One region of the Moraxella sp. K02 genome, then DNA from elsewhere that is predicted to be linked to it. Evidence: predicted binding sites of a transcription regulator. Region 1 holds the regulator's gene; each other region holds the start of a gene.
The links. Region 1 encodes PhoB, which activates phosphate uptake and scavenging genes when phosphate is short. Its sites were predicted from a motif close to TGTCATNAANCTGTCATAA; they were not measured.

Region 1 (7,520 bases):
CAAGGCCGGCAAATACATATCAATCGACAGCGGGCCGATGGCAATAATCAACCCCAAAATCATAATCCAAACTGTTGGATAGTCTAAGTCGTGCGATGGTTGGGGGTGTGGTGTTGGCGGTAGGTTCATAGTGATCAATTTAACTAAAAAAGCGCGTCTAAATAAAAAAGCAGGCAAAAATCATAAGTCGGCTATTATAAACAAATTTTCCTAAAATATTTTTCGTTATCGTTTAGTTTATGTGAGCAATCAACCATGCAGATTGCGTAAAAGACCCAATAAAAAAGGCAGCCTTTGCTACCTTTTTTAGCAAATACCTTGACAGCTTACTGCAAAAAAGTACCTAGACGTTGACCCATTGTCACCGGCACTGAATTAGAAAGACCTGCGTCCCAAGCCATGCCCGCTGATTTTGGTAATACCACAATCGCCGTTGAGCCCAAATAAAACCGCCCAAGTTCATCGCCTTTTTTCAACGTCATGTGATGGGTTTGACGCTGCACGCGATCGCTACGTTTGATTTTGCCTGTAGCCACTGTTTCAATTCCTGCTACAATCATCGCCCCGACTAGCACAACGCAAGCTTTCCCAAATTCGGTATCAAACACACACACGCAGCGCTCGTTACGGGCAAACAAATCGGTAATGTTTTCAGCGGTCTCATTATTGACCGAAAATAGCTGTCCTGGCACATAGATGGTTTCTACCAAAGTACCATCAAACGGCATATGTACGCGGTGATAATTGGTCGGTGCCAAATACACGGTGACAAAACTCCCCTCTTGCATGGCTTTGCCAAGTTCATAATCCGCGAGCAATTGCCCGACTTCATACGATTTGCCTTTGGCTTGCAGGATTTGGTCTTTATCGATTTGCCCCAATTGCGATATCATGCCATCTGCAGGACAGATCAGCGCATCTGGGTCATCATCAATCTTGCGCGCGCCATCTTTGAGCTCGCGGGTAAAAAAATCATTAAAACTGTCATACTGAGAAAAACTACCGCGCGCATATTCCTCTAGCTTGATGCCATATACCGAAGCGAAGGTACGAATAAAAGTTTTTTTCACCATCGGATGACGGCTTTGGGCAAGACGACCTGCGATTTCACTGATTTTTTGTTGTGGGACAAGCGATTGTAACGTCGTAAACAAGGTCATAAGTTACTCGAGATTGGCATTTTAAAGTTGGCTTATTATAATCAAAATCCCCCTTAGAATCACGGTATATTAAACACTGGGCTACGAGTTAAGCGACAAGCTAGCTTTTAAGTTAAGCCGCTTACGCTTAAACTGATGGATAGGAAAAATCATGAAAGCAGTATTACAACGGGTGAAATTTGCCAAAGTAGCAGTCAACCAAGCGCCTCACCCACAACAAATCGTCGGCGAGATTGCACACGGCGTACTGGTCTACCTTGGCCTTGGGCATGATGATACGCTCGCGATGGGGCAAAAAATAATTGATAAAATCCTCACCTATCGCGTATTTGAAAATGAGCTAGGCAAAATGGATAAAAACGTGCAAGAGGTTAATGGCGGCTTATTGTTAGTGTCGCAGTTTACTCTCCTTGCCAATACCCAATCGGGTAGACGTCCTGATTTTAAGCCCGCGATGGCGCCCGACACTGCCAAAGCTTTGTTTGCCCAGATAGTAGCGTATGCCAAGACGCAATATGCCGCTGTGCAAACAGGCGAATTTGGCGCAGATATGCAAGTCAGCAGTTGCAATGATGGTCCGATAAATTTTATTTTTGAACTGTGATGTGACCTGTATTAGGTAATAAAAATTGAGTGAAACGCCGAATTTTTTACAACACCACAAATAAAACCCTTAAAAACTTATCGTTGTCATTTTTTTGTCATATTCTGAAGTTGTAATATGGGCATTGTAATATTGTTGTCATAAAATTATTTTGACAAACAGTTGCCTATTTTTATCGCTTGAGAAATTTATGAAAAATGAAACTATTTTGGTAGTGGAAGATGAGCCTGCCATTCGAGAAATGATCGTAACCACACTAGAGATGGCAGGATTTGATTGTTTGCAAGCCTCAGAGGTCTCTCAAGCCCATCATTTGGCGGTCGATCATCGCCCCAACCTTATCTTATTAGATTGGATGCTACCCAATGGGCTATCAGGCATTGATTTATGCCGCCGCCTAAAGAAAGATGAAATGCTCTCTGAAATTCCTATCATCATGCTCACCGCCAAAGGCGAAGAGGACAACAAAGTTCAAGGACTTGACGCAGGGGCAGATGACTATATCACCAAGCCGTTTTCTACCCGTGAATTGGTTTCCCGTATCAAAGCGGTATTGCGCCGTAGTAGCGCATTGTCAGGCGAAAAACCCATTGACGTAGGCGGCTTGTCCCTAGACCCTGCCAGTCAGCGCGTGAGTGCCAATAACAAAGCGGTGGATATCGGACCGACAGAATATCGTCTCCTTGCTTTCTTTATGAGTCATCCCGAGCGGGCTTATACCCGCACCCAGCTACTCGATCAAGTGTGGGGTGGCAATGTGTATGTCGAAGATCGTACCATTGACGTGCATATCCGCCGATTGCGTAAAGTGCTTGAGCCATTTGGGTTTGCCGACTATATCCAAACTGTACGTGGCACAGGCTATCGCTTTTCTAATAAAATCGACTAAAAATAGCCTGATTAATCGCATTGAAATTTTTGCCAACTTATCCCAACTTCGCTATAGTAAGCTGTCTCAATGGATGCTAGAAAAATTAATATGTGGGCGAGCATTTCACCCGTATTGACAGCTGGGGTTGCCGGGCTGTTGATTGGCGGGCTATTAGGGTTTTGGGGTTGGGGACTGGCGATAGGGCTTTGCCTGTATCAGCTATATTTTTTATGGTCGATACAACGCTTTAAAGCGTGGTATAACAAAAACCCCGATGAGCCGCCACCTGCATTTGAGCCCAACCTTAATGTCATCGCCAGTAATATCTACCAAGTCAATCGCCAAGAGAAATTGGCGCATCAGCAGACCGTTTCGCTGGTGCAAAAAGTGCGCGACTCGCTGAGCGCATTGCAAGACTCGATTATGCTGATTGATAAAAACGACTGTATCGAATGGTGGAACAACTCTGCCGAGCGGCTTTTTCATTTTAAAGCGCCCGACCAAGGTCGCAATGTGTTGACCATTATTCGCAACCCACTTTTTCATCAATATTATCACCACATTGAAGACTATCCCGATGGTGTGCGTATCCATAGCCCATCTAATATCGAGCGCTATGTGCAGTGCAAGATTACCAAATTCGGGCAAGAAAAATTACTGCTGATTTATGATGTCACCCGTTTTCAGCACTTAGAACAAATGCGAAAAGACTTTGTGGCAAATGTTTCGCATGAACTTCGCACGCCGCTTACTGTCATCATGGGGTATGTGGAGACTTTGAGTGAACAGCCTGATTTAGATTCGCGTATTGCTCGCGCGTTTACTCAGATGATGCAGCAAAGTCAGCGCATGAATAATATCATCAATGACTTACTGTTATTATCTCGACTAGAGAACGATGAAAAGCCCGCTGAACCCAAAGACATTGACATTCCCAAAATGCTGATGCAATTGTTTGACGATGCGCAGATGTACAACAAGTCATACGACCATATGATTCATTTGCATATCGACAGCACGTTACATATTTTGGGTTATGAAGATTATCTGCGAAGTGCGCTCAGTAACCTGATTACCAATGCCATGAAATACACTCCCAAAGGGGGTGAGATTAGTATTAGCTGGCATGAGTGTGACGCCGGGGTATGTTTTAGCGTGACCGACAATGGCATTGGTATCGAGCAGCGCCATATTCAGCGCTTAACCGAGCGTTTTTATCGCGTGGACACGGGTCGAAGCCGTGACACAGGGGGTACCGGTTTGGGGCTAGCAATTGTCAAGCATGTCTTGTATCAGCATCATGCCACCTTGGATATCACCTCCACAGTTGGCAAAGGCTCAACCTTTACTGTGACCTTTCCAAAATCTGCCAGTATTCCAACCCAATCCCTTAATCCTGCAGTCCCACAAAGTTAAAATTTACTTGTGGCTGGCGCCCTTGCATGATATCAGCCATCGCTTTTGCTGAGCCGTTCGAGTGCGTCCAGCCCAAAGTGCCATGTCCGGTATTGAGATACAAATTATCAATACGTCCTTGACGATTGACCGCGCGACCGATAATCGGCACATTTGACGGTGTCATCGGTCGCAGCCCTGTCCAATAATTTGGCTGGGTCAAATCTACCGCATCCCCAAACACCTCTCTCACCCGCCGCGTAATCGCTTGGCAACGAATGGGATTAAGCTCAAGGTTAAAACCGTTGAATTCAGCCGTTCCTGCTACTCGCAAGCGCTCGCCTAAGCGCGAGTATACCAGTTTAAGCTCATCATCAATCAAGCTTACATAAGGTGTCTCATGGGGTCGCAACACGGGGTACGTGGCTGAATAGCCTTTGGCAGGATAGATAGGTAGATTGATACCCAAATCTTTGACTAAGGCTGGACTATAACTCCCTAACGCCAGTACATACGCATCGGCGGACAGTATCTGTGACTGCGCTGGCAAAGCAGCATTGTCTTTGCTATCAACGGACATTACTTCTACACCGTCAATGTGTTGGTTATGATAAATAAGTCGTTTGATGGCAGTATTAAATAAAAATGTTACCCCTTGCTGTTGACAAAGTGCTGCCAAGCGATGAGTGAATTTTTGGGCATCCCCTGATTCATCAAGTGCGGTATAAGTCGCCCCAACCAATTCTTTGCCAATACCAGTTAACGCAGGCTCTAGTTCTATCGCTTTATCCACACTAATTACTTGCCGATCACAACCCAATTGCTGCATCCGCTTAGTGGGTGCTATGGCTGCCTCAAACTCAGCATGATCGGTATAAAAATGCATAATACCGCGTGTCAGACAGTCATAATCAATGCCCGTTTGCGCCCTAACATCCCCCAGTACTTGCCGAGAGTATAATCCTAAATTGACCATTTGCACCAAATTAGCATCGGCACTTTTCGCATTGCACTGCTGCAAAAACTGCCAACCCCATCGCCACAGCGCCATATCAGGGACTGTATCTTGTCCCGCGTTGCCCGGCAAACCCAACAACCGACGCCAGCGAAACAACAATGGCGCATCTTCTCGCAGTAACCATTTTAGCGCTTTATAGGGTGTATCAGGATTTGCCCAAGGCGTAGCATGTGATACAGATATTTGCCCACCATTGGCAAACGATGTTGACAATGCAGCGCTGCTTTCACGCTCGATTACCGTTACCTCAAACCCTGCTTGTCGAAGCTGCCAAGCAGTAGTGACACCCACCACCCCTGCACCAAGCACGATTACCTGCTTTGTCATAACTTGCCTTACTATCTTTAGCTGATTAATATGTATAGATAAAAAATGTAGATTGACTAGCAATCAATAAAAAGCCCCCAGTTATCATGGAGGCTTTTTTTCATTTATAAATAACATGGGCTGAAATTTTAATCTATCAGCGTGAGTACAAACCGTTATTTACTTAATTTACTGCTGATTTCACGCAGCAATAGTACTTCTTCTGAAGGTTCTGGCGCAGCAGCCTCTTGCGCTTCGCTTTGACGGCGTAGGCGGTTCATGGCTTTCACCAACATAAATATGATAAATGCCAAAATAATAAAGTTGATTAAGATGGTAATAAAATTACCATATGCAAACACAGGCACGCCCGCTTTTTTCAGTGCATCGTACGTCATGGCGGTGCCTGCAGGTACATCACCTAACACCATAAACATATTGGTAAAGTCGATTTTGCCGCCCATAATCGCAGAGATAATCGGCATAATAATATCTTCTACCAATGACGTCGTGATTTTACCAAATGCGCCGCCGATGATGACACCCACTGCCAAATCCATCACGTTACCTTTGAGGGCAAACTCCTTAAATTCTGACATCATACTCATATAACTTCTCCTATCTTCAAAATAGTTACTACAATCGTTGACTAAAAAGCCCTTATCATCATAAGAAATTTTATAAAATTTTAAACCTTTGCTTTGCAAGCGTGTAGATTAAATTAAAAAAGCTTGTAACAGGTACAAGCTTTTTGTAAATAAATGTTAGGCTTTTTAAAAATTTTATAGCTTAAATCTGCTATTATTTACGACCGTTACGTTTACGCTCATTTTCAGTCAAGTATTTTTTGCGTAGACGAATTGATTTTGGTGTCACTTCAACCAGCTCATCATCTTCAATAAATTCAAGCGCTTGTTCAAGAGTAAAAATGATTGGCGGCGTTAAAATAATCGCATCATCGGTACCACTGGCGCGCACGTTCGTCAACTGTTTTGCTTTGGTTGGATTGACTACCATGTCATCGCTACGTGAGTTTTGACCGACAATCATACCTTCATAGACTTCAGTTTGTGGTGATACAAACATACGACCACGTTCTTGAAGATTAAATAGCGCATAGCCCAATACCGTACCATTCACCATAGAAATCAACACACCATTTTGGCGTTTTGCCACATCGCCTGTTTTCACAGGACCATAATGTGAGAAACTTGAAGTCATGATACCGGTACCTGAGGTAATGGTTAAGAACTCAGAGCGAAAACCGATTAAACCACGTGACGGTACTACCGCTTCAATACGGATACGACCTTTGCCGTCAACTTCCATATTGGTTAATTCGCCTTTACGGTAGCCCATTTGCTCCATTACTGCGCCTTGGTGCTGTTCTTCAACGTCAAAAATCACATTTTCAAATGGTTCTTGTTTCTCACCCTCGATTTCACGAACAATCACTTCTGGACGTGACACACCCAGTTCAAAACCTTCACGGCGCATATTCTCAATCAATACAGATAAGTGTAGTTCCCCACGACCTGATACTTTGAATTTATCAGGACTGTCGGTATCTTCTACGCGAAGTGCTACGTTATGAATCAACTCACGTTCTAGGCGTTCACGAATATTGCGTGACGTTACGAATTTACCTTCTTTACCCGCAAACGGTGAGTTGTTCACTTGGAAAGTCATCGATACGGTTGGCTCATCGACACTTAGCGGTGGTAAGGCTTCTACGTTTTGTGGATCACAGATAGTATCAGAAATATTTAACGCATCGATACCCGTGATACAGACGATATCACCTGCCTGCGCCATAGGTACTTCGATACGGTCAAGACCATGGTAACCCATGATTTGTAGAATACGGCCGTTACGTTTATTACCTTCTTTATCAACAATCGTTACAGGCGTATTGGTTTTAACTGACCCACGCTGAATACGACCGATACCAATCAAACCTTTGAAGTTATCATAGTCAAGGCTTGAAATCTGCATACGGAATGGACCGTCCGTATCCACCTGTGGTGGCTCAACAACATTAACAATGGTTTCAAACAATGGCTGCATATCTTCTGCAAGCTCGTCAGGTGATAATCCTGCAATACCATTCATGGCAGAGGTATAAACGATTGGAAAATCTAGCTGCTCATCTGTCGCACCCAAATT
Region 2 (7,520 bases), 500 kb from region 1:
CTTTCGTACAGACGCACACCAAATGCCACGTTGTCATAGATTGACATCGGAAATGGCGTTGGTTTTTGGAATACCATACCCACGCGAGCGCGCAGCAAGTTGACGTCCACCGATTTATCCAAGATGTTTTGTCCATCTAGGTTGATTTCGCCCGTGGCACTCATGCCGGGGTATAGGTCATACATACGGTTGAAGGTACGCAGTAACGTTGATTTACCACAGCCTGACGGTCCAATAAACGCGGTAACTTTTTTGTCAGCGATATCGATGTTGATATTTTTAAGGGCTAAAAATTTACCGTAATAAAACTCTAGATTACGAATTTGCATTTTTGCGGTCATGATGAATACCTTAATAAATTTTGTTTGATACTAGCAAATAGCTTTAATCTTCTATTGATCATCAATGTGATGATTGCTCTTTACCACTGAGCGCACGTGCCAAAATATTCAATGTTAATACTGCCAAGGTGATGAGTAACGCACCTGCCCAAGCCAATTGGTTTGAAATAGGGTATGGTTGGCTGGCGTATTGATAAATCACGTTTGGTAAGTTGGCAATGGGTTGACCCATATCGGTACTAAAGAATTGGTTATTGAGCGCGGTAAATAGTAAGGGTGCAGTCTCACCTGAGATACGTGCAAATGCCAGTAAGATACCTGTTAATACCCCAGTTTTGGCAGCACGCAGAGTAACGGATGTTACCAGTTTCCATTTTGGCGTCCCCAACGCATAAGCCGCTTCGCGCAGTGTATTGGGAATAAGACGCAGCATATTTTCGGTGGTACGTACCACCACAGGAATAACCAATAGCGCTAAAGCCATTGCACCTGCCCAACCTGAGAAGTTACGACCTTGTACCATCAAAGCAAAAATAAATAGACCAATCACAATCGAGGGTGCGGATAGCAAAATGTCGTTCATAAAACGGGTGACTTTACCAAGCCAGCTGTTTTCAGCAAATTCAGCCAGATAAATACCTGCCATGATACCAATCGGCGTACCGACTACAAGCCCTAATCCTGTCACCATGATTGAGCCGATAATCGCATTGCGAAGACCGCCAATTTCGTTTGGCGATGGCGTGTCTTGAGTAAAAATAGGCATGGTCAATAACGCATGCGAGCCTGATAAAAACAATTTGAATAAAATTAAACCTAAGAAGGTCAAGCCAAATACAATGGACAAACCGGCAAATACCAGTCCTAAAGCATTACTTAAACGGCGGCGTTTGTAGATGGCGTTGTTACGATTCATATTGGTAGTAGTCATAGTATTCCCCAGCGTCCTTATTTTGTACCCGCATTTTTATCCATACGACTGAGCATCAATTTTGAAATCACCAGTACAATAAAGGTAATGATAAATAGTAAGAAACCTAAATGTAGTAGCGATGATTGGTGCAAGCCTTCAGACTCTGCAAATTCATTTGCCAATGCCGAGGTGATTGACACCCCTGACTGGAACAAACTTGGACTGACATTATAAGCGTTACCAATAACAAAGGTGACTGCCATGGTTTCCCCCAATGCGCGACCCAATCCCAAAATGATACCGCCCACCACACCGGCTTTGGTATAAGGCAACACCACGTATCGCATCACTTCCCAAGTGGTTGAACCCAAACCATAGGCAGATTCTTTAAGCATCTTTGGCGTAATGGAGAAAACGTCACGCATGACCGATGCAATAAACGGGATAATCATGACGGCCAAAATCAAACTTGCGGTGAACAGACCAATACCCATCGGCGCACCTTGGAATAAACGACCCACATAAGGCACATCACCCAAATGGTCAATCAGCCAAGGCTGGATATGCTCTGAAAACCAAGGCGCAAATACAAAAAATCCCCACATACCATAGATAATTGAAGGGATACCCGCTAACAACTCAATGGCAACACCCAAAGGACGTTTTAAAAAATTGGGGCAAAGCTCTGTCAAAAACATGGCAATACCAAAACTTACCGGCACCGCAATCAAAATGGCAATGACAGAAGTCACTAGCGTACCATAGATTGGTGCCAGTGCGCCGTATACATCCATCCCTGTATCCCAGTCTTTACTGGTATAAAAGTTAATGCCAAACGCTTTCATACTTGGCAATGCACCAAGCAATAGTGAGATTAAGATACCACCTAACAACAACAGCACGATAAACGCAAAAAGACGAGTCGCGTTGACAAACAACCAGTCTAATTGTTTTTGCTTTGCGAGTTTTGCGTGTAAATCCGACATAAGAACCCAGCCATCAAAAAATAGTTTTAGTTTACTAATTCTAGAAATTTGAAAAAAAAACGTAGAGCATTAACTTGTTTATTGCTCTACGTATCGTTTGACATGCCTAACCCTGTTAACTGTTAACCATCATCATGAGATTATTTTGCCGCTGACGCAGTTGCTGTGGCAGCATCTGAGCTAAATAGTGGCTTACCATCAGCCCCTACAACTTTCTTCCACTCTTCACGGAAGATAGCTTTGCTTTCTGCTGAAAATGGTACAAAGTCCAGTGATTTTGCTAGCTCATCGCCGCTTGAATACGCCCAGTCAAAGAATTTAAGGGTATTTTTGACGTTTTCTGGGTTGGTGGGTTTAGTATGGATTAAGATAAATGTTGCCGCAGAGATTGGCCAGGCATTTGGGTCTGCTTGGTTAGTCAATACAATGTTAAAGCCTGGTGTACCTTTCCAATCTGCATTACCTGCAGCGGCAAAGCTTTCAGCCGATGGTTGTACAAAGTTACCTGCTGCGTTTTTAAGCTGAGTATGCGACATTTTGTTTTGTTTTGCGTAAGCGTACTCAACATAACCGATTGAGTTTTTGGCACGAGCGACGTTACTTGCCACGCCTTCGTTACCTTTACCACCTGCACCTGTGGCAGCGGTTGGCCATTTAATGGATTTATCTACACCTGGACCTGCTTTCCATTCTGGTGATACAGCGGCTAAGTAGCTTGCAAAGTTAAAGGTTGTACCTGAACCGTCAGAACGGAAAATCGTCGTGATTGGCGCATCTGGTAATGTCACGCCTGGGTTTAATGCGGTAATCGCTGGGTCATTCCATTTAGTGATTTTACCCAAGTAGATATTGGCAAGGGTGGCACCGTCTAGTTTTAATTGACCGGGTGCAACACCCTCGATGTTAACAACCGGCACAACACCACCGATAACGGTTGGGAACTGGATTAAACCGCTTTTATCCAACTCTTCTTTGCTTAAAGGCGCATCCGACGCACCAAAGTCAACGGTATTGGCTTGGATTTGTTTGATACCACCTGATGAACCGATTGATTGGTAGTTCACTTGACCGCCAGTGGCGTTCTTGAACTCACCTGCCCATTTAGCATAAATAGGTTGTGGGAAAGAGGCGCCTGCACCTGTGATGGTAAATACGGCGTTTTTGTTGCTACCTGTAGCGCCTGTCGCAGTGCTTGACGTTGCTGAGGCACCCGCTGCTTGATTGTCTGCTTGTTTGTTGCCACAAGCGGTTAATGCTAAGGTCGATGCTACGACAACACTTAATAATGAATAACGCATGGATAGCTCCTAAAAACGTTTTTTGAGTTTATAATGAAACTGCCTGAATGAAATAAATGTCACCAACGGTACGATTTAACTTTCTTTGGTTATTTTCACTAGGATAGCTTAAAGATGATATAGCTCAATGCTGACCGATTTAACTGTCATCACAATAACCATCATTCGGTTTGTATAAAAATTGTGTATATGATTACAAAGAAATGTGACAGTATCATGACAATTTGATGACTGACCGATTGCGCACGGTATAAGTAGACTAGATAAGTACATTTAACTTAAACTCGCTTATCGGTTCGCAAAGCCTTGAAAAGCTTTGCGACTTTTAGCGGTGCATGGGAAAGAGGCAATTAACCATTTAATGGCTTGTTAACTTAATGGCTTGTTAAGTTAACAACTTCTTAACTTAGTAGCTTAAGACTATAAAAACCAATGGCAGTCGCAACCAAGGTTAAAAGCACATGGATGCCAATCAAGGCTAAACCTTGCCATACCTTGCCGGTATTCAACAAAGTAAACACTTCGGCACTAAAGGTACTAAACGTTGTCAGTCCCCCCAAAAACCCAGTGGTGATAAACAGTCGTAAGTTTGGGTGCAACTTTTGGGTGAGTACCAGGGCAAATCCCATCAACAGCCCGCCTAGTACATTGGCAAATAGTGTGCCATAGGGCAACCAAGGGTGTACGCTATTGAGTCTGGCTAACCACCAGCGCAGCATTGCCCCCAATGCCGCCCCCAGTCCTATCCACAGCCATGGCATCTTCAAGTCCTTGTGGTGGTTATGGGTTAGCTGGATTGACAGCAGGCAGCGTTGTCATATCCCAACGCGGCAAGCAGCTAACCGCTAGCTCATCGTGTTGACCGGCGTTCAAGCGCTGCCACCCGGCAAAGGCAATCATGGCGCCATTATCAGTACACAAGGCAGGCGGTGCATAATGCACGGTGGCGTTGATTTTGGCTAATGCCTCAGCTAACGATTCTCGTAGTTGTTGATTGGCACTCACCCCGCCTGCGATTACCAGCCGTCTCATGCCCGTTTGCTGCAAGGCTTTGACGCATTTTTTCACCAACGTATCGACCATCGCATATTGAAAACTTGCTGCAATATCGGCACGCGTCTGGGCATGCTCAGGATTATGGCTATCGGTTGGATGGTCTTTAATCAAATTATGCACGGCGGTTTTCATACCACTAAAAGAAAAATCCAATCCTTTGCCGAGCATCGGGCGCGGTAATTCATAGGCTAATGGATTGCCTGTTTGCGCCAAGCGTGCAATATTAGGTCCACCAGGGTAGGGCAAATCTAGCATTTTAGCGGCTTTATCAAAGCACTCGCCTGCGGCATCATCAATCGACTCACCTAATATTTCATATTGCCCAATGCCTTTGACCGCCACCAACATGGTATGCCCACCCGACACCAACAACGCAACAAACGGGAAATCAGGCGGATTGGCGCCTAATAGCGGCGCGAGTAAGTGTCCTTCCATGTGATGTACGCCAATCGCAGGAATACCCAATGCCATCGCCAAACTGCGCCCAAATAATGCCCCAGTCATCAAGGCGCCCACCAGTCCAGGGCCTTTGGTAAAGGCAATTGCATCGATATCGGTTTTTTTGAGTTGGCAGTCATCCAGCAGTTGCTGCAACAAGGGCACTAATTTACGGATGTGATCGCGACTTGCAAGTTCAGGGACTACCCCGCCATACGTCGCATGTAGCGCGATTTGACTATACAGTACTTGCCCGACCAAACCTTGATTGGGTTGGTGACGTTGGTCACTATCAAAAATGGCTAATCCCGTTTCATCGCAGGATGTTTCCAGTCCTAGCACACGCATGGTATTTCCTTAAACGATAAATAAACGTCAACATACCGATGGCAAGTTAGTTATTTTTTGCCATCATTGATAATTTTGACAGGAATGGTTAACCCTTTGGCAAAGGGCTCGGCAAAGACATAAGTGTATTGGCTCGGGGCAATTTGCTGGGTGGTATGGATGACAAACGCGCTGTTTTTACCGGCTGTGAGTTCATGTGACACATAGGCAGTACCCAGCTGGTCGAGCACTTTGGATAAGACTTCATTGACTGCCATACCCACCGTTAAATTGTAGCGGGAGGTTTCATTATCCACATGATACATCTCAGCATACGCTTTGACAGGCTCGCTATCGAGCGCAAAGGGGTATTTAAAGCTAGCCTTATCGACTGGCTTAATGCCCGAATCCACCAATGCCCAGTTGATTTGTTTGGGCGCACCGTTTTCGGCAGTTTGGGAGGATACGGTACTGGCAGCAACTACACTGGCAACGTGATGCGGACTTTGAACGCTAGCCACTGTGGCGCTTACTGTGGCACTTGCTGTGCTGTTTTGCGCTGGCTTGTTATCACTGGCAGGTTGACAAGCCGAGAGTAACAACCCACCTATCAGCAAACTTGATATCATAACTGCTTGTTTCACTGGCACGCCTCCAATATATCCAAACTTTTTGTCTAGCTTAGCTTAACTTATCTTAGCTTAGTAGCTTAGGCAGTGACGCCCTCATTACTGACGGGCTGATAAGACAGATGACGATTGATGCGTTTTTCCGCCAATCGAAACATCCCAATCAATAGCCAAGACAATAATAAATAAATGATACCTGAGGCAAAGAACAACTCAAAAACGGTATAAGTTTTTGACATAATCGTCGTTGCCACACCAGTGATATCCATTAAAGTGATGGTCGATGCCAGCGCACTGCCTTTGAGCATAAAAATCACTTCATTGCCATACGCAGGCAGCATGATACCAAAGGCGCGAGGAAAAATAATTCGGCGCAATTTTTGGCTATACGACATGCCAATGGCGTCGGCAGCTTCATTCTCGCCTTTGGGTATTGACTTGATAGCACCGCGGATGATTTCTGCAATATAAGCTGCGGTATTGAGGGTAAAAGCGATGATAGCGCACCAAAATGGGCTCGATAACACACCTGATTTCCACAGCACGGACTCGGTCACCCATTTAAATTGTGACAAGCCATAATAAATCAAAAAGATTTGCACCAGTAGCGGCGTACCCCGAAAAAAGAAAATATACGCAAACGGCAATGCCTGTACCCAAGGTTTTTTTGATAGCCTAGCCAAGGCTAGCGGCACTGCCAACATAAACCCCAATAAACCCGACAACACCACAAGCTCAATGGTGATAATACTACCTTGCAGCAGTTTCGGGATACTATCAATAATAATTTGCCAATTCCAGTTCATTGATGTATCCCCTATTTTGCCATGCCGATTTTTTGCAGGCGTTTTGCATAACGCTCTGCTGGGTTATTGACCCATTCTAGCCACATAATCACACCGGTGATAATGACGGTCAAACTCAAGTACAACAATGCTGCTGCCATATAAAAAGTAAACGGGCTTTGCGTGGAAGTCGCTGCCGTTTTGGCGTGGCGCATGATATCTTCAAGCCCGACCACAGAAACCAACGCAGTATCTTTGAGCAGTACCAAAAACAAATTACCCAGTCCTGGCAGTGCAATACGCCAGACTTGTGGCAACGTCACTCGCCAAAGTATTTGAAATTTTTTCATGCCAATCGCTTGCGCTGCTTCAGCTTGACCTTTTGGAATCTCTTGAAATGCCATACGAAAAGTTTCGGTCGCATACGCACCAAATGCCACAGACAGCGCTGTAACCCCCGCCCAGAACGGACTGACATCCACATATCCGGTATGGCCAAATTGCGATAGAATAAATCCCATCAACATCGAGCCGCCAAAGTAAATAAACATCACTGATAGCAGTTCTGGAATACCACGGATAATGGTGGTGTAAGCGGTGGCGATGGCATTGAGCACTTTAAACCGTGACATCTTAGCGGTCGCGCCCAATAATCCCAAAATCAGCCCAATGACCAAACTAGTCAATGCCAGTTTGATGGTGACCCAAGTGCCACTTAATAATAGCTGCCCAAAACCTTGTAGATCT
Region 3 (7,520 bases), 1.2 Mb from region 1:
TGCGGCACTCGCGTTGCGTGATGCGGGTGCTGATGCGGTCAAAGTGGGTATCGGTCCGGGCTCTATTTGTACCACACGTATTATCGCAGGTATTGGCGTGCCGCAAATTTCAGCGATTAGTAACGTGGCTGATGCGTTAAAAAATGATATTCCACTGATTGCCGATGGTGGTATCCGTTTTTCAGGCGATATGGCAAAAGCGTTAGCAGCGGGTGCCTCCTCTATCATGGTGGGTTCGCTACTTGCCGGTACCGAAGAAGCGCCAGGGGAGGTTGAGCTATTCCAAGGTCGCTACTACAAAGCCTACCGTGGTATGGGTTCGCTAGGGGCGATGTCAGGACAAAACGGTTCATCCGATCGTTATTTCCAAGACGCCAAAGAAGGGGTAGAAAAATTGGTACCCGAAGGTATCGAAGGTCGCGTCCCTTACAAAGGTCCAATGAACGGTATCATCAACCAATTAGCCGGTGGCTTACGTTCGTCAATGGGTTATACAGGCTGTGCCAATATTGAAGAAATGCGTAGCAAACCACAGTTTGTGCGTGTGACTTCGGCAGGTATGAAAGAATCTCACGTACATGACGTACAAATCACCAAAGAAGCCCCTAATTACCGTGTAAACTAAGTGATAGGTTGATTGGGCTAAAACTGGGTTAAATACCCAGTTTTTTTTATAGCCCGATTTATCGCCTAAAGTTTTTATAGCCTAGATTGACCCCTTGCCAAGTGACCCATGAAAACAAACAGATGTCGCAACATGCGTGAAATTTTGCTATGCTAAAATTTTATATTGTAATAACAACAACGGGCGACAAAGGAGAATTAAATGAGTTATTTTGGTACTGATGGTATTCGTGGTAAGTTTGGGGAATTTCCGATACATCCGCAGTTTTTAATCAAATTAGGCTATGCCACGGGTAAAGTGCTGCTAGCCAACCAAGCAGCTCCAAACGAAAATCATCGTCCCAATGTCGTCATTGGTAAAGATACACGGCTTTCTGGCTATGTTATTGAAGCCTGTCTGCAAGCAGGATTTAACGCCGCAGGGGTAGATGTGCATATGCTAGGCACTATTCCAACTCCTGCCATCGCGCATTTGACCCGAAGTTTTCACGCTGATGCAGGCGTGGTGATATCGGCATCCCATAATCCTTTTTATGACAACGGTATCAAATTTTTCTCCAATGAGGGCAAAAAGCTGTCAGATGAAATTCAGCAAGCCATCAATGAAAAAATTGATGAAATCAAAGATATCAATGTCGTCATTGACGCCCCAGAAGCGCTAGGCAAAAGTTATCGTGTGGAGGATGCCAAGGGTCGCTATATCGAGTTTTGTAAGGGCACTTTCCCCTATAATCTAAATTTAAATGCCCTCAAAATCGTCGTTGACTGTGCCAATGGGGCAGGGTACAGCGTCGCACCCCGTGTATTACGTGAGTTAGGAGCAACCGTCATTGCCATTGGCGATAAACCCGATGGCATTAATATCAACGACAATGTCGGCTCTACGCATCCGGCAAACTTGCAACAAGCGGTGCTTGACCATGATGCCCAAGTGGGTATTGCTTTAGATGGCGATGGCGACCGTATCATCATGGTCAATGAAAAAGGCGAATTGGTTGATGGTGACGGCATTTTATATATTTTAGCCACCCAAGCAGAGCAACAAGTCGATGGCGTGGTAGGCACATTGATGACCAACATGGGTCTGCAATTGGCGTTTGACAAAGCCGGTATTGCCTTTGAGCGCGCCAAAGTTGGCGACCGCTATGTCATGCAAGGACTTGAGAAAAATGGCTGGGTACTGGGCGGTGAGTCATCGGGTCATATTTTAACCCTAGATAAAGCCAGTACGGGCGATGCGATTGTGGCAGGTCTGCAAGTGCTTGCGGTGATGGCGCAGAGCAAACAATCATTATCAGAGCTGATGAAGGGTTATACCCAGCTACCACAAAAATTGGTCAATGTCAGATTGGTGCAAAAACAAGATCCCTATACCTTCCCAGAATTGGCAAATGCGTTTAAAGCTGCCGAAGAAAAATTGATAGGACGGGGTCGTTTACTAATTCGTCAATCAGGTACAGAGCCATTAATTCGGGTGATGGTCGAAAGCGATGATGAGATTGAGTGCGATATGCTAGCCAATGAACTTGCTGAAAAAGTACGCCAAGTGATGGCGTAAAGTTGACATTTCATAAGGATAAAACATGAGTATTGATTTTACCAGTCAACGATTATCGTATGAGCAAGGCGAGCTTATCGAATCACACTTGCCAGAGCAGCCGTTTGGCTTACTACAAACTTGGGTGCAGCAAGCGATTGATAGCAAGCAAGGGGAAGCGTATGCGTTTTCACTGGCGACTTGTGGACGTGATAGGCAGCCAAGTGTGCGCACTTTACTGATGCGTGAAATTATCAAATTGGATAACACGGGCATTGGCCTCGTGTTTTATACCAATTACGACAGTGCCAAAGGCTGTGATTTGGCGACCAACCCCAATGCTGAAGCATTATTTTTTTGGCCAAGCCTAGAAAGACAAATCCGTCTTACCGGCGCTGTGCAAAAGGTTAGCCGTGAACAATCCGCGCAGTATTTTCATAGCCGCCCCCGTGACAGCCAACTAGCGGCTTGGGTCAGCGAGCCACAAAGCAGCGTGGTTGCCAGCCGCGAGGTAATGGAAGACAAATTTGCCCAATTAACTGTGCAGTATGGCGATGACCCAATTCCTTTACCAGAATTTTGGGGTGGCTATCTGCTGACAGTAGAAAAAATCGAATTTTGGCAGGGTAGAGCCAATCGTATGCATGACCGCATCGTCTATTCGCTAGATGACGAGCAATGGGTGATGGAACGCTTATTACCTTAAACTGCAAGCCATAAAAAAACACGGTACTTTAAACCGTGTTTTTTTATTTAATTAGGGCTTACGCAAAGACGACCGAAGGCGAGCGTAACTGCTCACGCAAATAATCACTGAGTAAACCCCTTTTAACCTGATATAAAGATTGTTTTAACCGTTTAGCTTGTCTGGCTAACTGCAGCCAAACCAGCATACAACAACAAATATGATTCCGCTGAATACGAGCCTTACGACACTGATTAGCTTCAATACCAGTGAGTTGTTTAAGTTCTCGGTGAAACTGCTCAATCTTCCAGCGGATGGCACACACCAATCGTGTGCCATCTGATGAATCCTGATTGGTGTCATTGGTGACAATCCAGTCCGTGCGGTTTTCATTAACCACTACTCGGAACAGTTGCACTTTGTAATCTTTAGGAAAGGCATGTATTTTAATCAGTTTGCCATTTTGTTGCTCTTGGTCAGTCCAAGTTAATTCGTTGACTGCTTTGTAAGGGTTTACTCCTTTTGAATCATCGACTTTGCGATTGGATTTTAAAGGACAATAATAGATTTTTTGTAAGTTATCAATATACAGCATAATGTCTTTGGTGGCATACCATGTATCCATGAGCACATATTTGAATTTAATTTGTTTGTGTTCAATACTGTGCTGTAGCATGTCTTTTAGATGGTCAAGTTTGCTTTTGCCATCGGTGGTTTTGTCATAAATACGGTAATCAATGAGCCAGTATTGTTCGGTCTTTGGATTGACATAGATACAGTTAACGATGCAGATGCCTTTAATAATGCGATGGGCGTTGCCACTGTATTGGCGATTAACCAATTCGATTTTGTGACTATGATTTTTATCGAGTATGCTGTCATCAAAGATAAGATAGCCATCGTCGTCTAATACGATGTCGTCTTTGACTTTTTCCCATACGAGCTTGGGTTTTAGTTTGTCATGACGTAGGTATCGATTGATGCGGTCATGACTAATTGATTCAGGATGATGTTCTGCGTAGTTGGTAAGGGTGTAATTGGTTTGGCTTACCAGTAAATATTGACAGTAGTCTAGGCGGGTGATAGCTTTTTTCTTCATCTCTTTATGCTATAGTGAAAACTGAATTATATCGAACAGGGTCGTTCGTGGTAGGCCTGTCGAACCATAACGACCGTTACCCTTAGACAAGCTCAGGGCAAACGGTGCTTACTATAATTTAGGATTGACTATACTATATTTTTATCCGCTTTCGCAAAATTTTATGCTTTTTGCGTAAGTCCTATTAATAAAAATTAGTTTTGCAGTGAACGCAGTAAACGCACAAATTCAATATACATCCATACCAGTGTTGACAAGATACCAACGCTTAGTAGCCATTCATAGCTTTCATCCACCCCTGCGGCATAGGCTCGCTCAACACTATCAAAATCTAATAACAAGCTAAGTGATGCAATTACAATCACCAGCAAGCTAAAACCAATACCCACCACGCCACCGCTAAACAAATACGGCAGTGAGCTACCAAATAGGCTAAACCCGATTTGTACCAAATACACCAGCATGATAGCAATCACAGCCGACATCATCACAGAACGAAATTTTTGGGTGACTTTAATTACGCCACTGCGATAAAGCGCCAGCATCACGGCAGCGGTCACAAAAGTTGCGACCAACGCCGTCGGAGCAACTGTGGGAAACTTAATACTAGCAAAAAGAGAAATCGCGCCAATCACGATGCCCTCTAAAATGGCATAGGGAATTGCCAATGTTTTAGCTATGTGGGGTTTTGAGATAATTACCATACTCAATACAAAAGCCACCAAGATACTGGCTAAAGCCGCTACACTAATAAAACCTGAAGTGACGCCACTAGCTAGGCAATAGCCAAAGAACCCAACACCCGATAAGGTTGTCAGACCTAGCAGAAAAGAGGTTTTTCGGATGACCCCTTTGACCGTCATCGGTGTCGTACTAACCGCAAGTTCAGCGCGAGATATAATCGGATTTGCCATAAAAATTTGCTCCCAAGCGTTAAAAAATTCCAAAAGTTAACTAGATATCAATTACCTTAAATTAGCAAATAGCAACGAGTTTGTATACATTAACTGCACAACGAAGGTTAGCAATTTTGTAATATAAAATACTGATTGGGCATAACGTGCGCCAGTAAGCTGTGATAAAATAGTTCAATCTTTATCAGTTAATTTTCTGCTATGACGTCCACACTTATTCCCAATCCTGCTTTTGGGCGTATCGGCATTATGGGCCGTGCCAACAAGCCAAGTGTCATTCAAAGTATCTACCAAATTTGTGACTTTTTTCATGAGCAAGGGCTGCCTTTATTAATTGACCATCAGACGGCACGATTGCCGGCATTGGATTTTGCACGTCTAGGCGAGATTGCTACTATTGAGCGCAGTTTGCTAGGCGGTGCTTGTGATTTGGTCATTGTGGTCGGTGGTGATGGCTCGCTGCTACATGCCGCGCAAGTACTGGTCAAACACAAAGTGCCCGTAGTGGGGGTGAACCGCGGACGTTTAGGGTTTTTAACTGACATTTATCCTGATGATTTAAACATGAAATTGACCAGTATTTTACAAGGTCATTATCAGCTTGAAGATCGATTCTTGCTAAAAATGGAAATCCGTCAAGGTGCACATGTGATTTATGAAGATATGGCGCTAAATGACATTGTGCTGCATGCAGGCAAGTCAGTGCATATGCTAGATTTTCATTTAAAAATTGATGGGCTTAATGTCTATCGTCAGCACAGTGATGGTCTGATTGCCTCCACACCGACGGGTTCGACCGCTTATGCGCTATCAGGTGGCGGACCGATTATTCATCCTAGTATGGATGCCATTTGTCTAGTGCCCATGCATCCACATACCTTATCAAGCCGCCCGATTGTGGTCAGCGGCAATAGCGAAATCAAAATCCGCATCCATAAAGATAATCGCACCCAGCCGATGGTGAGTGCAGATGGGAAACCGTCGGTGCCGCTCAACCAAAACCAGCGTTTAGTGATTCACAAGCATCCGAACAAACTCACGTTATTACACCCACCTGGGGTAGATTTTTTTGAAGCTTGTCGTACTAAGCTCGGTTGGAATAGCTACGCGGAAGAATTTAGTATGGATAATTAAATAAAAAAGCCACCTGAATCATTCGGTGGCTTTTTTATGAAGAAATACCTTAATTAATCAGCCCACTTGCCGAGCGTTTTGAGATGAATCCATCTGGGATTAGGTTGTGGTCGGCTTGCCAACGCTGAAATGCCAATTTGGTATTGGTGCCTACGACGCCGTCTGTGCCTTTAGTATCATAACCCATTGCCGTCAAACGCTGTTGCAGTTGGCGTACTTCATAAGTAGCAAGTGGCTGCTCATAGCGAGGCCAAGATTGCTGTAAGCCTGGCTGCCCGATGATGGCTTTGGCAAGTAAGCTCACCCCCATGGCATAATTCGAGGAATTATTGTATACCTTAATAGCATCAAAATTTTTGGTTAATAAAATCGCAGGACCCTCTTTACCCGCAGGGAGCCACAATTCTGCCATCGCATCCATGGGCGCATTTGGGGTGATAAATTGAATGCCTAAATTTTGCCAGTCCGCCATGTTTTTTTTGGTACTGACTTGGCGATAATCAAAACCACTCGGTAATCGTACCTCATAGTACGAGCCTATGCCACGTTGCCAGCCGGCATTTTTAAGATAGCTTGCGGTAGAGGCTAACGCATCAGCGGTATGCCAAGGGTTACGATGACCATCACCATTGCCATCTACTGCTTCATATAACCAAGTTTTGGGAATAAATTGGGTATGTCCCATCCCACCTGCCCAAGAGCCGCGCAGTTGTGACCACTCAATATCACCACGCTCAAGCAGCGACAACAGCGCTAGCAGCTGATCCTCTGCAAAACTGCGGCGGCGACCATCATATGCCAATGTCGCCAAACTATTGACCAGTGATGAGTTGCCTGTGCCTTGACCATAAGAAGATTCCATGCCCCAAATGGCAGTCACAATAGAGGCTGGCACACCATACTGATTTTCAATGCGATCAAGTAGGGCGCTTTGGCTGGCAAAATTGCGCTGACCCCCACTGACTCGACCACTCGATGCGGCACCATCGATATATTCCCAAGGCATTTTGGCAAATTCAGGCTGTCCTTTATCCAGTGATACCACTTGTTCGCTGTAGTTGGCACTAGACAGCAAGCGTTCAACATCAGCACGGGGGTAACCTTTTTGCACGGCGCGTTCAATAAAATCCGATTTCCACTGATAAAAGCTGCTGTATTGATTGGTTGGAACAGTCACAGGTGGCACGGGCGTGACTTTCGGGGGTGCCGTAATCACCACAGGGGCAGTCGGTAACGTACCTGGTAATTTTTGGGGTTGGGTTTGAATAGGTGCTGATGAACAAGCTGCCAACAAGGCTGCCAAGCTGACAGGCAATGCCAGTTTTTGACCAGAAAAACGGTGCGACAACGAGATGATAGACGACGAATATTTAACATACATAGAGCAATAACCTCAATTAATACAAGCCAAATGCGTACAAATATAACAACTGTGGTAAAAAAATTGAATATAGCACAAAAATAGGAAATTTTAATTGTTAAGGAATAATTGATATAAAAATCCTACAAAAATTGCGGTAAAAGTAT
Region 4 (7,520 bases), 180 kb from region 1:
CCTTAACCGCAGGCAATTTTCCCGCATTGATGAGATTTTGGTAATCATTCAAATCCGTTGGATTTTGCAAAATATGCAGACCAATTTGGCTAATCGACGACACCCCAAACCCCAGTAAATCACAATTGCCATGCGTGGTATACCCTTGAAAATTGCGGTGTAATTTACCTTCACGTTGCGCAATCGCAAGCTCATCATCAGGCTTGGCAAAGTGGTCAATGCCGATATATTGATAGCCTGCGTCAGTCAGCGCATGGATGGTATTACCGAGCATGGTTAGTTTGTCGGCAGGGTTTGGCAAATCCGCTTCATTAATCTGACGCTGACCTTTAAATCGCTCTGGCAAATGGGCATAGTTAAAAACAGACAGACGGTCTGGTGAGATAGCAATGATGCGCTCAACCGTATTGCGCATGCTATCCACCGTTTGGTGCGGTAACCCATAAATCAAGTCAATATTGATAGAATGAAACCCAAGGCGGCGAGCTTCCGTCATCACACCTCGAATCAATTCTTCTGACTGCACGCGATTGACGGCAATTTGTACTTTTTCTTGCAAATCCTGCACACCAAAGCTCACCCGATTAAACCCAAGTCCACGCAATATCTCAAGCGTGGTCGGACGCAATTCGCGTGGGTCAATTTCAATCGAATAATCAGCGGTAGGTTTATCGCTAAAAGTAAATTGGGTTTGCAAAAAGTTCCACAATTTGACCAGCTCATCATCGGTCAAAAAGGTGGGTGTACCGCCGCCAAAATGCACTTGTTCGACGATAGGGTCCCCTTGCATCAAGCTGCGTTTATGCCGAATTTCGGCAAAAAGATACGCTAAATAGTCGCCTGAATCACTGTTTTTCTTGGTGATGATTTTATTGCAGCCGCAGTAATAGCACAGATGGCGACAAAATGGGATGTGAAAATATAAGGACACTGGCACCCGTGGGTCTTTTTCTGCCAAAACGCGGGCTTCCATGCCGTCAGCAATCGGGGCAAATTCTAGTGCGGTTGGGTACGAGGTATAACGGGGACCTGAGCGGTTGTATTTATTGATGATAGCTTCATTAAACAAATGGGTTTGGGTCGTGTAGCTACGATTGGCATTGGCATACGGATTTTCGATGATTTCGACAGGACGATCAAAGGTGGGCAGTTCGCTGTCAGATAAAGGGCGAGTTTGGTCTGTCATAATAGTCTCGTATAGCGTGTAGCGTAAAATTCTCGGAATATTGGTTGTGATTATAACATAGTCATCATAGATAGCCGATGATGAGAAAATAGATGAATTATGCTATGATTTAGTCGTTTTTTATCAAAAATTGTCTAGTTGCTGCCATAAAAAAACTGCCTGCTGTATGTCAAGGTAGCCGCCAAGTGGTTGAAAAAGGATTTTAAAAATGTCGTTTGCTCAAGTATATACGCGCTCGGTGGTGGGTTTAAACGCGCCAAGCGTAATGGTTGAAGTACATTTATCGCAAGGATTGCCTGCAGTCACCATGGTCGGCTTACCTGAAGCAGCGGTGCGCGAGAGTAAAGATAGGGTGCGCTCTGCCATTATCAACTCGGGTTTTCAATTTCCCAATCGCAGATTAACTATCAACCTTGCGCCCGCGGATTTACCCAAAGATGGCGCACGGCTTGATTTGCCCATTGCCATAGGTATCTTGGCAGCGAGTGGTCAAATTGATGAAACCGTGCTTGCGCAGTACGAGTTTATTGGCGAATTGGCGCTCAATGGCGATTTACGAGGCATTGCTGGGGCGTTGGCAGTATCACGTGCACTCAAGGCAGACCAGCGCACCTTGATTGTTCCCAAAGACAATGCCGATGAAGCGGTCAAAGTCGATGGCGTGAAGGTGTTGCAAGCCGATACCCTCAAAGCTGTGTGCCAACACTTGATGAATGAGCAGCAACTCAGCCAAGCCGAGCACAAGGCATCTTACCAATCAGCCAATTATCAGCTAGATTTAGCCGATGTCAAAGGACAACACCAAGCCAGACGTGCGCTAGAGATTGCGGCAGCAGGCGGACATTCCCTATTGTTTTGTGGCTCACCGGGGACAGGCAAAACCTTGATGGCATCTCGCTTACCCACCATTTTGCCACCGCTCAACGACCATGAAGCGCTTGAAGTTGCCAGTATTTACTCGATTGCCAACAGTGATTATGACTACGGCACACGCCCTTTTCGCCAAGTCCATCATACCACCTCAGCGGTGGCGCTCGTGGGAGGCGGCTCGTCGCCCAAACCCGGTGAAATCACGCTCGCCAATCGGGGAGTGTTATTTTTGGATGAGATTCCAGAGTTTGATCGCAAGGTGCTTGAGGTACTCAGACAGCCCATTGAGAACAAAGAAATTGTCATCAGCCGTGCCAACTCTCAGGTACGCTTTCCCGCCAATTTTCAGCTGGTAGCAGCGATGAATCCCTGCCCCTGTGGCTACTATGGGGATAAATCAGGTCGCTGCCAGTGCCGACCTGAGCAAATCAAACGCTATCAAGAAAAACTATCAGGACCTTTGCTGGACCGTATTGATTTGCATATTACCGTGCCTGCCCTGCCTGCCAGTGATTTGCAATCAGCACAGAAGGGTGAGTCTTCTGCGGTAGTGCGTGAGCGGGTGATACAAGCCTATCAGCGTCAGCAAACCAGACAGGGCAAAGCCAATAATGAACTCTCCCCCAGTGAACTTGACCAATTTGCGCCGCTTGGCGATGCAGAAAGTCGTATTTTGGCAATGGCACAAAGTCGGCTGAATCTGTCCGCGCGCGGCTATCATCGCGTCCTTCGCGTCGCCCGCACGATTGCGGACTTGGCAGGTAGTAACAATATTCAGACACCGCATCTGACAGAGGCATTAAGTTATCGTAGTCAATTAACGAATGCCTAATTTTCGTGCTAACTCACCATACAACTAGCCTATAAAAACGGATGCTCGCGAAAAAATGTGGGCGGCAGGTTATCGTATTGGGTGTCGTTGACGTATTTGGCTTCAAACTGTTTTTTTAGCGCTTTATAATCCGCATTGGCTCGGCATTCATCCCATTTTTGCTTAAAAATTTGCGCGGATTGGGCTTTGATTTGCGCGGATTCAAGCTGCTGTGATTGCTGTGGCAATTGCTCACGCCCATGCGCGCCACTTTGTCCTTTTTTAGCGTCAGGGACAGCGCCGTCATATTTTTTGCCCCCTTTGTGATTGGCATAACGACGCGAGCGCGTATAACCCATTTGGATAAATTTACGCGCCATATCAGCACCGACAAAATCCCCTTGAGCAAGGTAGTCCAAAAACATCGCATAGATGGTATCGCTGCTCTCGTGCGCAAGTTCTGGCGTAGCAAATCGCCAATGCGGCAAAATCTCGGATTTATACGGCTCTACCAATAATACGCCCTGCTCACCGCGTCCCACCCGATACAACGCTGGATGCTCGCGAAAATTCAGCGTGTCAAAGTTGAGATGATAGTTAAACTCGTGCATGACTCAAAAACTCAGTCAGCGTAGCAAAGTCATCAAAGGTATGGGTCGGGTGATAGTCACGAATATCCTGTCCATAGTTATAGCCGTATGATAATCCCAAGGTATCCATGCCCGCATTTTGCCCTGCCAAAATATCGTTTTTGGAGTCACCAATCATATAGCTTTGAGCGATGCTAAAGCCTAATTGGTCACAGACGTGCAGTAGCGGCATCGGGTCAGGTTTTTTGGCAGGCAAGCTATCGCCACCCAAAATATAGGCAAAAAGGGCTTGCCAACCCAATTTTTCGACAATCGCAGGAACAAAATCAATGGGTTTATTGGTGGCAATAGCGAGGGTATAGCCTTGCTCTTTAAGCTGACGCAACCCTTCACTCACCCCTACATAAGGCTGGGTTCTGACACAGGTATTTTGATGGTAGTAGTCAAAAAACAGGGCAAGCGCCTGATTGGTATCGTCTTCAGTGAGATTGGGGTCAATAGTTTGTGAGCCTGATAAGGCACGTTGCACTAGCACTTTGCCGCCATTGCCCACCCAGTTGCGGATGACATGTTCGCTAAAGTTGGCTTTGCCAAGCGTGGTTAGCATCGCATTGACGGCGTCAGCCAAATCTGGCACGCTATCAATCAACGTACCGTCCAAGTCAAAAATAAGTAACGATTTTTGGGTGATATTTTCCCCAGTGGATGGGGGGATTGGGCTATTAAGTGATTCGCTAGACATGGTGTTTCCTATCGTTTTTTCACCAAAATTGATAGGCTACAGTGTAGCAGAATCACTTAAAAATACCATGCAACCGTCCATTAAAATAACCTAACCCTGACAACCAATTCCGCCTAAGAGCAGGTTTGACTAAAAAACGTTAGTTTTCGCCATTACTCGGTTGATAATCTAGTGAGGCATCAGCGATTTCATTGCTAGCTTCGGGATTCAGCGCGCTGTCCTTTTTGGCGCCCAGTTTTTGATAACGCACATCTTCACCGGTAATACAAAAAATCAATTGCTCAGAGATATTACGCGCATGCGCACCAATACGCTCTATCGAACGTAGCACCCATAAAATATCAATGACTTTTGCTACATAGCGACCATCTTCCATGATGTAGGTCATCATCGCGCGTGACGCAGATTTGTACATTGCATCAATTTCACTATCCTGCTCTATCACTTGGTAAGCACCTGTTGCATCAAACTTGGCAAAGGCTTCTAGCGCATTTTTTAGCATCATCTGCACAAAATTACCCATTTGATGCGCTTCATGATACCCAATCGGTGATTGACCTTCACGGGTGGCACGGCGCGCCATCTTGGCGATTTTTTTGGCTTCATCACCAATACGCTCAATGTCAGCACTGCATTTGCTCACTGCCATGATTAGGCGTAAGTCGGTAGCAGCAGGTTGACGACGTGCCAATACTTTGACCACCGAATCATCAAGCTGCTGCTCAGTAAAGTTGATTTCTTTGTCACCATCAATGACATCTTCGGCAAGCGCCACATCACTTTTTACCAAAGATTCAATTGCTTTGGTGAGATTGGCTTCTGCCATGCCACCCATTTTTAAAAATAAATTGACCAAGTTTTGTAAATCTTGGTCATAACTTTTTGATAAATGCTCACCAATTAAATTCATATTTCCCTTCCTAACTCATGGATTGTGACTCATGGACTGTGCAAAATTGTGATTAAAAAAGACGTTAAAGAAAAGCTAACTATAACTAAAAATTACGACAAAATGATGAAAAATAGCGCGCCTATTCGCTGATATTGCATCATATAAACCGAGCAAAAAACCTAACAAACATTTCAATGTCATCAAACTTTAACATAACCGTAATAGATTTGACATTTTGTTACATTAACATGGCAACAATTTTTCAGCTTTGGGTGATTTAAAACGCGACATATTGGTTGGCGACTCCCAAGCTAAGTTACCATCTTCCCTGACAATCATCTCATTTGTCCATCAAGGAATCATTATGAAACTATCACATTTAATCGTCAGTGTGGCGTTAGCTGCTGTAGGCGTACAAGCCAATGCTGTCAACATTACAGGTGCTGGTGCAACCTTCCCACAACCTGTTTACTCAAAATGGGCAGGCGCGTATCAAAAAGCCACGGGTAACCAAATCAACTACCAAGGTATCGGTTCTTCTGGCGGCATCAAACAAATCCAAGCAAAAACGGTTGATTTCGGTGCCACTGATGCGCCAATGAGCCCAGCAGAGCTTAACGCAAGTGGTTTAATACAGTTCCCAGCCGTTATCGGTGGTGTTGTACCTGTGGTTAACATCGCTGGCGTAAAACCAGGTCAATTAAGACTATCGGGCGCCGTCCTTGCTGACATCTATATGGGTAAAATCAACAACTGGAGCGATGCACGTATCAAAGCATTAAACCCAGGCGTTGCCCTACCCTCTGCTAAAATCACCACGGTTAACCGTTCAGACGGTTCAGGTACCACGCACGTCTTTACAACTTACTTAAGCCAAGTATCAAGCGATTGGAAATCAAAAGTAGGCGCAGACAAAACCGTTAAATGGCCCAATGCTGCAGCAAGCGTGGGTGGTAAAGGTAACGAAGGCGTATCAAGCAATGTACAACGTGTTGCAAACTCAATCGGCTATGTTGAGTACGCTTATGCAAAACAAAACCGTTTAGCTTATACCCAACTTCAAAACCGCGCCGGTAAATTTGTGATGCCAGACGACACAACCTTTGCCGCAGCATCAAACATTAACTGGGCACAATACCCTGGTTTTGCGGTGACGATTACTAACATGCCAGCAGCCAACGCTTGGCCAATCTCTGCAGCGACGTTCATCCTCGTACCTCGTACGGGCGGTGCTAAAGCGAAAGAAGCGTTAAAGTTCTTTGATTGGTCATTCAACAATGGTGACGCAATGGCTACTTCTCTTGACTACGTACCACTACCAGCAGCAACTAAAGCTGCGGTTCGTAAAGAGTGGACTAAAGTTAAATAGAGCGTTGCATAATCGCATAAACATAAAAACCCTGCCGATAGGTAGGGTTTTTTATTTTAACATACCTTATCAAAAACCCGCTTTAAATCAGCTGATTATCTAGCACTTTGACCGTCTCATCGGTCAGATTGCCCGCAGCTTTTTGTAGGTCAATGTAGGCATTTAGATAATCAAAATACGCATTAATCAAATCGCGTTTGGCAGCGTGATATTGGCGTTCTGCCAGTAGTGTATCTACCATCGAGCGCACCCCCAAATCATAGCCTGTTTTTGACGCTTGGGCGACGCGGCGATTAGCCTCCACGGCAACTTGCTGGGCTTTAATCGTGGCACGCTGTGCGATCAAATTTAGATAGGCTTGGCTAGTTTGAGTCATCGCAGCTTGGTACGCATAGGCGAGGCGACTTTTTGCCGCTTGCGCTTGTAGATTGCCTTGCTCAACGCCTGCGCGTGTACGGCCACCGGTATAAAACGGAAAATCCACTTCCACCCCAAAGCTATAATTGGTGCCATCAATAGCGCTAACATTATTATGGGTATAGTCTTGCCACCCCACATTGCCTACCAAATCGACACGGGGATAGGTATTGGCTTTGAGATAATCGACTTGTTTGTTAGCAATCGCCACTTGGGTTTGTGCTAGCTGAATATCGAGATTATTATTTTGTGACTGCTGCATCCAGTTGTCGATACTTTGACTTGCCACAAGATTCAAATCAGGCGGTAACTTGATACTGTCTAGCTGATTGATTGGTTGACCGGTGAGCAGTGATAACTGCTGTTTGGCATTTACGATTGCCACGTCATTGTTGGCGATAGAGGCGCTGACGCTTTCAAGCCTTGCACGGCTTTCTTCGGTATCTACCCGCGCCGCTACCCCTTGTGCGAGTCTCGCTTGCATCATGTCATTTTGTGCTTTGAGTGCGGTGAACTCGGCATTGAGGCTATCTGTCATCGCTTCAGCGCGCAATACATTGAGATAAGCTTTGCTGATTTGCTCGATGAGTTGTTGGTGCTGCTGTAATAGCTGGATGTCATTGGCTTGACTGGCGAGCACGGC

Region 2: pstS (phosphate ABC transporter substrate-binding protein PstS) is a predicted target of PhoB. The motif match lies at 3,742-3,760, and genes of this name have one in related genera.
Region 3: ACAM39_RS04970 (NAD(+) kinase) is a predicted target of PhoB. The motif match lies at 5,009-5,027, and genes of this name have one in related genera.
Region 4: pstS (phosphate ABC transporter substrate-binding protein PstS) is a predicted target of PhoB. The motif match lies at 5,287-5,305, and genes of this name have one in related genera.

What each region holds. Positions count from the first base shown of each region.
Region 1 is NZ_AP031590.1:2,291,134-2,298,653, forward strand. Features, by position in the region: gene ACAM39_RS10355 (multidrug effflux MFS transporter) at 1-129, opposite strand, end outside; gene asd (archaetidylserine decarboxylase) at 327-1,160, opposite strand; gene dtd (D-aminoacyl-tRNA deacylase) at 1,312-1,764, shown strand; gene phoB (phosphate regulon transcriptional regulator PhoB) at 1,955-2,653, shown strand; gene phoR (phosphate regulon sensor histidine kinase PhoR) at 2,723-4,051, shown strand; gene ACAM39_RS10380 (D-amino acid dehydrogenase) at 4,026-5,438, opposite strand; gene mscL (large conductance mechanosensitive channel protein MscL) at 5,531-5,962, opposite strand; gene typA (translational GTPase TypA) at 6,156-7,520, opposite strand, start outside.
Region 2 is NZ_AP031590.1:1,789,713-1,797,232, forward strand. Features, by position in the region: gene pstB (phosphate ABC transporter ATP-binding protein PstB) at 1-341, opposite strand, end outside; gene pstA (phosphate ABC transporter permease PstA) at 403-1,272, opposite strand; gene pstC (phosphate ABC transporter permease subunit PstC) at 1,290-2,240, opposite strand; gene pstS (phosphate ABC transporter substrate-binding protein PstS) at 2,381-3,538, opposite strand; gene crcB (fluoride efflux transporter CrcB) at 3,940-4,299, opposite strand; gene tsaD (tRNA (adenosine(37)-N6)-threonylcarbamoyltransferase complex transferase subunit TsaD) at 4,319-5,380, opposite strand; gene ACAM39_RS07975 (hypothetical protein) at 5,431-6,003, opposite strand; gene ACAM39_RS07980 (ABC transporter permease) at 6,069-6,794, opposite strand; gene ACAM39_RS07985 (ABC transporter permease) at 6,806-7,520, opposite strand, start outside.
Region 3 is NZ_AP031590.1:1,077,434-1,084,953, forward strand. Features, by position in the region: gene guaB (IMP dehydrogenase) at 1-625, shown strand, start outside; gene glmM (phosphoglucosamine mutase) at 827-2,182, shown strand; gene pdxH (pyridoxamine 5'-phosphate oxidase) at 2,208-2,867, shown strand; gene ACAM39_RS04960 (IS701 family transposase) at 2,926-3,945, opposite strand; gene ACAM39_RS04965 (Bax inhibitor-1/YccA family protein) at 4,140-4,859, opposite strand; gene ACAM39_RS04970 (NAD(+) kinase) at 5,061-5,993, shown strand; gene ACAM39_RS04975 (lytic murein transglycosylase) at 6,043-7,374, opposite strand.
Region 4 is NZ_AP031590.1:2,475,475-2,482,994, forward strand. Features, by position in the region: gene hemN (oxygen-independent coproporphyrinogen III oxidase) at 1-1,186, opposite strand, end outside; gene ACAM39_RS11235 (YifB family Mg chelatase-like AAA ATPase) at 1,395-2,888, shown strand; gene ACAM39_RS11240 (DUF4385 domain-containing protein) at 2,918-3,478, opposite strand; gene ACAM39_RS11245 (phosphoglycolate phosphatase) at 3,465-4,199, opposite strand; gene phoU (phosphate signaling complex protein PhoU) at 4,339-5,109, opposite strand; gene pstS (phosphate ABC transporter substrate-binding protein PstS) at 5,456-6,460, shown strand; gene ACAM39_RS11260 (TolC family protein) at 6,543-7,520, opposite strand, start outside.